2 regions of the Comamonas sp. 7D-2 genome follow, and region 2 is predicted to be linked to the other one. Evidence: predicted binding sites of a transcription regulator. Region 2 holds the regulator's gene; the other holds the start of a gene.
What was found. The regulator LexA, encoded in region 2, represses DNA repair genes until DNA is damaged. The targets are predictions, from matches to a motif close to ACTGTATNNNNATACAGT.

Region 1 (4,760 bases), 190 kb from region 2:
GATTGCTTCGCTGGGCATCCCGTTATTCGGAATGCTGGCGGAATATGGCTTCGATCTGGTGCCCCATGAGCTGACCGATCTTTCCCAGAGCCTTTTGATGCAGTCAGAGGTCGGCCCCACGGACTGGATTTTCTTGCTGGCGCTCTCGGTGCTGGTGGTGCTCGGCCTCATTTCCTTCTACGGCCTGCTGCGGTTCAGAGCATGGGCACCCCGGTTTACCCTGTGGTCTTCTGCTGCGACCTGGGTCGTCGCCTGTTTCAGCCCACCGCTTGTGCTGTCCGGCCTGGGGAACGCGACATCGGCCTTGGGCTTTGCACTATTTGGCGCAGTGCTTGCCTTGCCGTACTACGCACCCGAAGTGCGAGAGATGTTCTGGCCTTCCAAGTCAGAGGACTGAACAAAAGCCCCTGCGAGGGGCTTTTTGCATGGCCAGGGCAATTGGCTGGGCATGGGGCTGGGTAGAGCGGCCCTGGCTGTCGTAGTTCAGGTTCAGCAGATAGCGGCTGTGCTGCGACGCGTCGGTATTGCCCTGCGGACTTTTTCCCCTTGCGGGTCTTGTATTCGTCGCCCTCCCGGCCATAAATCAAGCGTCTGCAAGAGTGCTGGCGTGCAATGTCAGGGCACAAAAAAACCGCCAGTTATCGGATGTGGTTCTTCCGCGTGATCTTAGGAGTTCTTACGCTCCACCTCTTGCGAGGCCCTAACAAGAGGAAGGTGCGTATAGCAACGTTTAGTGATTGAATGGCGTGATCATCGGTTTGCCTGAATGAAGTTGCGCATATGCTCAATTGATTCGGAAAGTTGATCACTATTAAACCTCACGTTTAAAGTATTTTCTGGATGATGGATTTGATGGCGTATGTACTCAGTTAAAGTAGTGGTTGTGTTTTGTGGGTTGCCTTTATATATCTTTATATAAGGAATTTGCTGTTTACCAATTTTATAATCTTGTAGTTTTCCAATAGCCTCAATGTGTCCGTAAAGTTCATTGTGATACTCTTGACTGGCTTCACCGAAGGTAGAGAAGTTCACTTCATTGAGGCTCGGATATGGCAGCTCATGCTCCCTTATTTTTTGTATTCTGTTATCTTGTTGGTCAGATATTATCAATAGGTCTTCAAACCTTAATTGTTTTACAATCTCTGGACTATGAGTTGTTAGTATTACTTGAGTATTACCGGTTTTTGATAGTTTTACTAAAGCATCGAGAAGTGCTCTTTGATGATCGGGGTGTTGTGCCGTCTCTGGTTCTTCAATAGCATAAATAATGCTGGGAAGCTTTGATTCTTGATGACGTCTTTCTGCTTCTGCTCGGAAGAAACTAATTAATATCAATCTCTTAACGCCACTGCCTCGCTTATTTATAGGTATTCCTTCATCTGCGGTAATGGAAACGCTTTTGAAGACATCAGTCCACTTTAAATCTTGAGAGTCGGGTAATTGAGGGTCTAGTGTTGAAGCGATAGTCGGATTCATTTCGCTCAATTTTTCGCGAGTCCTTTCTGCCACGTCCTCTAATCGCTGCTTGACTAGATTGGAAATTCTTTCAAAATCATCTCTTATAGATTTGTCGCTTAGAATTTCTCTGACAGCAAGCTTCATAGGGTCTTGAATTTCACCATCGCCGTCACTATTTTTTCGATCAGATTGGAATAAAGTGAAAAGCGGCATATATGCCTTTAACTTATCCCACAGATCTTTGGATTCAATCTTTGCGATTTCAATTTCGCAGGATTTTAGCTCTAGGTCACTCTGTGCACCCCAAATGGCCTTTCTTAGCTCAGCATTCTTTGTCTTGTCTGCGCAGGCAAATTCTTGAGTGTCAACTATCTTTTGTAGTTCTGAAATTTTCTTGAAAAGCAGGTCTTTACATGCAGTATTGGTCGGGTGCAGTGCCTCTATAAAGACCTTCTCTTTTCCTGCATTAGGGTAACGTTTTAGAACCTTAAGTGTTCCATTTTTTGATAAAAGATATTCATCCTTCAGTGTTGTAGGGTTAGTTGTATCAATATATATTTGTGCCGGAAGATTTGTGAATTCAACTGATATTTCAATATCAGAGTTTCCTTCTGAAAGGCATTTTTTATTTATGTCATCTTTGTCTATTTTGACGCACCCTTTTCCTTCATTAAAGAAAATATCTAGCGCTTCAAGGATTGTAGATTTTCCTATATCATTTTTCCCAACGAAAACTAAAAGATTATCGAAGTCGATTGATACGGGTGAACTGTACCCTCTAAATCTATTTATTGTTACAGATTTGATTTTCATATCTATCTCCTCCAAGTAGAAAAATAATTAACACCTTAGTCGGAACTGCTCATCTCTCGCGATCTTGCGCTCCCTTCGCACCCAATCCAGGTCGTAATACTGGCTGCCTGCACGTCCCATGCTGTCCAACGCTTTGACGCGTTCTTCCAGTGCATCACAGACTTGTTTTTTGCCGGGCTCGGCAGGCTGGGCAGGGCGGTTTTGGTAGACAACCGCAGGGGCAGCGGTATTGCGTTGGGTCTTGCGCCATTGGGCTTCGGCCTGGGCGACCTTTTGATCCCATGGCAGGCCGGAGGGCACGGTTTCAGTACGTTCGAGAAAAGCGTTGTGCTGGCCGCATTGCGCGCTGCTCCAGAAAAGCCCGCCGCCATGGCCTTTGCACAGATAAACGGTGCTGCCTGAATGCCCGCTGTGCAGGGTGGTGGTTTTGTCTTCCACCACTTTGCCGCCTTTGCATGCCTCTTGAGAATAGGTATTGCCGCAGCGATAGATGGGCTGCGCTATGGCTTGATTCATAGCTGTGGCTGGCAGCAAAAATGCTGCGGCAGCCAAGGCAGGCAGAAAATGCATGCAAAGCATTATCTGTAAAAATTAGTTACTAAAAAATTAACCCCGGCCCGCAGTGCGATGTTGGACAACTGTAATAAACCAAAGAGAAAGGCAATGTAGAGAACTACATTGCCTTTCTTCGTTAGCAGGTGCTTTTTTTGGGGCGCTAATCAGATTTCAACGGCAGCCTGTGTTGTGCTGGCGCGCGCATGTATTCATTTTGCAAAGCGCTTGATGCAACTGGTGACGACACCCCAGATTTCCAGCGTCTGTCCTTCTGGCGGCACGATGTCGGGGTAGGTGGGGGCGCCTGCCCTGAGCTTGCAAGTGTCGCCATCGCTGTCCAGCGCTCTGATGACGAGTTCGCGCTCGACAACCGCCACGACGATGCTCCCATCGCGAGCACGCAACTCCCTGTCCACCACGACGATATCGCCGTCATCGATGCCGTGTTCCTGCATGGACGGGCCGGTCACGCGCAGCAGGAACGTGGCTTTGGGGTGCGTGACCAGCAGGTCAGTAATATCCAGTCGCTTGCCAGCGAAGTCATTCGCGGGCGAGCCTGCGCGTGCGCTGCGATCAGCCAGCGGCAAAGTAACCGGGGACGCAATCAGTTGGACGGGCATACCACTCATGAGACGATGACTGTGCATATGTACAGTGTAGCGATTGATGCGACTCAGGTGTCATGAATCCACGTTGATGTCGCATGCTTTCCACTCGATCCTGCACCCGGTTCTGTGCGAATCCGGGGGGCCATGTTGAGTTGCATGTGCTGTGCCGAAAGCTGGCCAGCCCGCAGTGGTGACTGTGGCGGGCGGCCATTAGCGGGCATTAGTGGGCATCAGCGGGCGCTAGAAATGACTAGCCGCATGTATTACCAGAGCACAGCGGCATTGTCCGAAAGACTGAGCTACGCGGCAGCTAGAGCAGCCAAGTGAATATCCGCCGCCCCTTGAGTGCTGGCTGCATTCACATGGTCAAAGTAGTCGTACCAGCCGCTGGCTTTGATGCCCGCCAGCAGGGCGTCACGAGCGGCCTGGTCAGGAAAGCGCCAAATACCAAGGAATGTATGCGCGGTTCCCTGGTCAATGCTGGAGTCCGTTTCTGCCAGGGAGAGGACTTCGACACCGAGGCTGGAGAGTTGATTCAATGCGAGTCCGATGCCGCCAAGAAAATGTTGCCTTTGTTCGGCGGACAGTGCGAGCCAAGCCGAATTGGGGGTGTAGAGCTCTACAAGGTAATGAGACATGGTTCCACTTTCACTTGAGATTGCGCAGTGCGCGTTGACATATACGATGTGTGGCGGCAGCTTGGGTGCTTTGAAGCCATTGGGCGCAGATATCACGCACCCAGCTTGGCTGGTCCTTGGCGGCATCATTGAGCCAATTGGCGACCGAATCCTGCACGTAGACCGAAGGGTCGCTCTTCAAAGCTGAGAGCAAAGGCAGTGCTTGCTCGGGCGAGCGTTTGAGCTGTGAGATATGCGTGCTCCACACACCGCGGGGACGCAAAACCTCGCACGCGAATCGTCGGACACGTTCAGAAGGATCTTGTGTCCATGGCATCAGCTGAGCGATAGCCGCAGCCAGGTCTTGCACCAGGTGCGGCCGCATTGCCATCCAAGCCCATTCACGCACACCAAAATGGGCATCGTCTGCCAACGGGCGCATTGCGGCCAGCCGTACACCGAGATCCAGGTTAGGCCGGGCACCGATCATGAAACATGCCCAGCCTCGTGCCATATCGGCGCGGTGCGTTTGGCATTGTGCGATGCCCTCAGTACCCAGGGCATCCAGCAAGACTGAGCCGATACGGGCCATGCGTTTGAGCACGCCCAGTTGGCAGGCTTCATCGATCGTGCTCAGTGCTTGAGCCGTAAGTGCCGGAAAGAGTGTTCGTGCCAGTACGGCCTGGTCGACTGCCAGGCATTCAGCCAG
Region 2 (4,760 bases):
AGCTTGCGGTAGGCACTCATAAGACGCCCTCGTTGACATGTGTATATGAATGTTTCCACTGTCGAAGAGGTGCCGCAATACCCTGATCCGGGTATCCGCTCTGACGCATATTCGCGCCTGACAAGGAGTTTAGAAGGCTGCGAGGCTTGTGCGAAATGCGTTTCGGCGGACAGACCCCGGCAGAGCATCAGTAAAAAATTTACATGGCGATCCAGATCGTTCGGCGCCAAGGCAGAGGGTCTGCTCTGGCAATATCGAGTTTTTCGCCTATGCACTGCTGGCAGAGTCGTCTGGCGTCATATCTGCCAGCCAATGGGCCAAGAGCGCTGAAATGGCTTCCTGCTGGATGCATATGGAAGCTTTGTTGCTCCGCCTGCAGGCCTATCGCGTGTCGGGCTCGGGGCTGCATAAGTGAGGCCGTCAAACCTCACTGTGCTTTCAGACTTGCGGGGCTGTTTGCTCATGGAGTGCCATACGCTCCAGCGCGGCGCAGACATCGGCCATGCGGCCCGAGATCAGCAGGCATTCGGGCTGACTGCGCGGCTCACGCTGCACGATCTTGAGCAGTCGCGGAGCGCCGACCTGCGCAGGTTCGGCGGTCATCGGCACATGTAGCTGGGCGGCTGCAACGGACTGAATGCGAAGCGCATGGCCGGCGAGACGGCCGCAGCTGCGGTTGGCGCGCATGAAAGGAATGCCGATCCGCGTCGCCTTCGGCCCACGGGCATTGAGGGACGCAGGCTGCGTGACGGCTGCGCCGTCCTCGCCGCAACGCAAGTCCGGGGGGAAAGATTGCATGGACGACAGGCTTTTCAGGGTCCGGCGTGTCAAAGACTGCAGTGATGTGGCGAATCCCATTTGGCAACTCCTTTGATGACCTTGCGGCATGGATAAAGGCAGGATTGCGTTCTTCAGGCAAAGCTCCGCCCAGGGCGAAGCTCAACGGCTTCGCGCCTACCACCTGGGCTTGAGAGGGAAAGAGGCTCGGTGCCTCCGCTGCATGGACGGAGGGACGCCGTCGCCCGTTACATGAACATGCTGTTGCGGATAAGGCCTACGGCCAGGCCTTCGATGGCGAATGGCTCTTCAGGATCGACGTGAATGATCTTGTAGTCGGGGTTCTCGGGCAGCAGCTCGATGCCCTGAGGCGTGCGCTTGAAGCGCTTGACGGTCACGTCGTCACCGAGGCGGGCCACCACAATCTGGCCGTTGCGCGCTTCATGCGTAGCCTGTACCGCCAGCAGGTCGCCGTCCATGATGCCCGCGTCACGCATGGACATGCCGCGGACCTTGAGCAGGTAATCAGGCTTGGCGGCAAACAGGCTGGGCTCGACCGAATAGCTTTGATCGATATGTTCCTGGGCCAGAATAGGCGAGCCGGCAGCGACGCGGCCGACCAGGGGAAGCACCAGCGGGGCCAGGGCCGTGAGCGGCAGCGCAAAGCTGGTGCCGCGTGCCGCATTGATGGTGCGCACGGTATCGGCGCGCAGGCGAATGCCGCGCGATGTGCCGCTGACCAGATCTATGACGCCCTTGCGGGCCAGTGCCTGCAAATGCTCTTCTGCAGCATTGGCCGACTTGAAGCCAAAGGTGCTGGCAATCTCGGCCCGGGTAGGGGGCGCACCCGTGCGAGCGATGCTGGACTGGATGAGGTCCAGAATCTGCTGCTGGCGGGGAGTGAGCTTGGGGTGGTCCATGGGCATTCCTTGATCGATCGATGATGAATACTGTGTGTTCATCCAGTACCTGTATTTTTAATCAGTTTGAAGAGGACTGCAAGTGGAACGTGACAAAAATATCGTCATCCTGGGCACCGGTGGCACGATTGCCGGTGTCGCCGAGCAGGCTGGCACCAGTGTGGGCTACCGTGCGGCCCAGCTGGGCGTGGCTCAGATGCTGCAGGCCGTGCCGGACCTGGAACGCGTTGCTGCTGCGTCGCTGCAGACGGAGCAGCTGGCGCAGCTGGACAGCAAGGATATGGATCACGCGACCTGGCATGCACTCGCGCTGCGATGTGCCGAGTTGCTCGCGCGTGATGATGTAAGCGGCATCGTCATTACCCACGGCACGGACACGCTGGAGGAAACCGCCTGGTTTCTGCAATGTGTTCTGCGCCCGGCAAAGCCCGTGGTGTTGACCTGTGCCATGCGCCCGGCCACAGCCATCTCGGCCGATGGCCCCGGCAATCTGCGCGATGCCGTGGCCTGTGCGGCCGATACGCAAGCTGCTGGCCGCGGTGTGCTTGCCGTGGTGGCGGGCCGGGTGTTCAGTGCGCGCCAGGTGCGCAAGGTGCATCCTTACCGTGTGGATGCCTTTGATGGCAGTGGCACCGGCCCGCAGGGCTGGGTGGAAGAGGGACGGGTGCGCTGGGCAACGGGCGGGCTGCCTAGGGCTGCTGCGGCTGGCTTGCCTGCAATCGCTTTACCGCCCGCAGGTCAATGGCCCCAGGTGGAGTTGCTGCACAGCCATGCGGGCTGCAACAGTGCCGTGGCGCTGGCGGTGATGCAGGCCTGGCATGCGGCAGGCGTGCGTGCCGTGGTGGTGGTGGGCACGGGAAATGGCACGGTCCATCAGGCATTGGGGGCAGCCCTGGACTGGGCGCAGGTGCAGAGCATGGCTTTGCGCATCACGACCCGGTGCGAGGAGGGGCAGGTGGTGCAGGCCGAGAGAGCGGGGGATGGCCATGTGAGCAGCCTACCTGCGGCCAAGGCCAGAATCAGCCTGATGCTGGAGCTGATGGGTTGGCCTCGCGAATTGGGTTGATGCTCTTATTCTGAGAGCTTCTATCCTGCGTGTTACCTAGAATTTATGATGTTTTTTATCTAAAAACTAATGATTATGAGCGCAGATGGCTATGAATATTGATGGCGCCAACTCCACCTTGGTGCAGTTTGCCCGCATCGGATGGACTCCGGCCGAACGGCAGGGAGCCTGAGGTTCGAGAATAAAAAAGGCCGGTGAAGACACCGGCCTTTTTGCCCAGAGATGCCCGACCGCCAAAAGTCGGCAAGGCGCCATGAGCGAGTGAACAGTGCGATCAGGAAGCCAGAGCGGCCAAAGCGCGTTCGGTGATCTCTTCAACGCTGCCTGTGCCGCTGATGGCGCGGTACTTGGGCGCCGCTGCTGCATCGGCCTTGGCCCAGTTGCTGTAGTAGTCCACCAGAGGACGTGTCTGGCTGCTGTAGACGTCCAGGCGCTTCTTGACGGTTTCTTCCTTGTCGTCTTCGCGCTGAACCAGGTCTTCACCGGTCACGTCGTCCTTGCCTTCCACCTTGGGGGGGTTGAACTTGACGTGGTAGGTGCGGCCCGAGGCGGGGTGGCTGCGGCGGCCGCTCATGCGTTCGATGATGGCGTCGAAGGGCACATCGATTTCCAGCACATAGTCCAGCTTCACGCCGGCGGCCTTCATGGCATCGGCCTGGGGGATGGTGCGGGGGAAGCCGTCAAACAGGAAGCCCTTGGCGCAGTCGGGCTGAGCAATGCGTTCCTTGACCAGGTTGATGATCAGATCGTCGCTGACCAGCTGGCCGGCGTCCATCACGGCCTTGGCTTGCAGACCCAGAGGGGTGCCAGCCTTGACGGCGGCGCGCAGCATGTCGCCCGTGGAGATTTGAGGGATACCGTACTTTTGGCAAATAAAGGCCGCCTGAGTGCCTTTGCCGGCGCCGGGTGCACCCAACAAAATCAGTTTCATGGAAATCCTTGAGGAGAGTAGAAATTCTTGCTGGCCCAGGCAGACGGGTGGTCGTCCGTAGTCCCCGGGCCGTATTTTTTCGCGGGCAAGGATAGCACGCACAAGACCAACACAGGCTTACACAATTCAGTCAAGGCTGTCACAAGTGCGGCCAATTGAAGGCATGTATCCGCTGCAAACGCGATTGCTGTAGTTGTAATCCAGGTGCCGAAGCCGTTACATATGCTATTCGGACTATGCGGAAAGTATAGCGATCAGCGCTTTCCTGGACTGGCCCAGGGCCCTTTGGGGTGGCGCGCGCGGACTGGGCAGCTGCCGGCTTGATGCGTGAGCGGCCCCGGATGAAGACAGCCTGCGGACTGGTGTCGCCAAAGTGCGCAGGTCTTTTTTCAACCAGCAAAAACAGCGCGCACACGCTCCAGGTCTTCGGGCGTGTCAACGCCGGCACCCGGTGCATCAGGCGTGATATGCACGGCAATGCGGTGGCCGTGCCAGAGGGCGCGCAGCTGCTCCAGCTGCTCCATGGCTTCGGTGGGGGCGGGCGCGAGTTGCGGGAACTCGCGCAGAAAACCGGCCTTGTAGCTGTAGATGCCAATATGGCGCAGCGGTGTGAAACCTGTGTGACCGGTCCTGGGGGCCGCCGTCTGCCACCAGGCTTCATCGCCGTGGTCGCGTGAGCAGGGGATGGGTGCGCGGCTGAAATAGCTGGCCAGACCCTTGGCGTCACAGACAACCTTCACCACATTCGGGTTGCGGTAATCCGTCAGGCTATCAATAGGATGAGCCGCCGTGCCCATGCTGGCTTCGGGACGGGCCAGCAGCAGTTGCGCCACAGCCTCGATCAGCTTGGGGTCGATCAGCGGCTCGTCGCCCTGCACATTGACGACCACATCGTCACCGGACAGGCCCAGTTGCGCACAGGCTTCGGCCAGACGGTCGCTGCCGCTTGGATGATCCTTGCGGGTCAGGATGGCCTGGACGCCATGCTGGGCGCAGGCCGCCACAATGCTCTCGTCGTCGGCCGCCACCACGCAGCGGGCTGCGCCGGCCAGAGCCGCGCGCTGGG

Region 1: the regulator LexA is predicted to act here: its motif matches at 3,465-3,482, upstream of MPZ60_RS14310 (LexA family transcriptional regulator).

The regions. Positions count from the first base shown of each region.
Region 1 is NZ_CP094238.1:3,104,511-3,109,270, reverse strand. It holds gene MPZ60_RS14325 (hypothetical protein) at 1-397, shown strand, start outside; gene MPZ60_RS14320 (ATP-binding protein) at 751-2,271, opposite strand; gene MPZ60_RS14315 (hypothetical protein) at 2,299-2,787, opposite strand; gene MPZ60_RS14310 (LexA family transcriptional regulator) at 3,036-3,446, opposite strand; gene MPZ60_RS14305 (DUF6616 family protein) at 3,734-4,072, opposite strand; gene MPZ60_RS14300 (DNA alkylation repair protein) at 4,083-4,760, opposite strand, start outside.
Region 2 is NZ_CP094238.1:3,292,826-3,297,585, reverse strand. It holds gene MPZ60_RS15200 (hypothetical protein) at 1-20, opposite strand, end outside; gene MPZ60_RS15195 (hypothetical protein) at 439-798, opposite strand; gene lexA (transcriptional repressor LexA) at 1,026-1,697, opposite strand; gene MPZ60_RS15185 (asparaginase) at 1,780-2,763, shown strand; gene adk (adenylate kinase) at 3,038-3,694, opposite strand; gene kdsB (3-deoxy-manno-octulosonate cytidylyltransferase) at 4,084-4,760, opposite strand, start outside.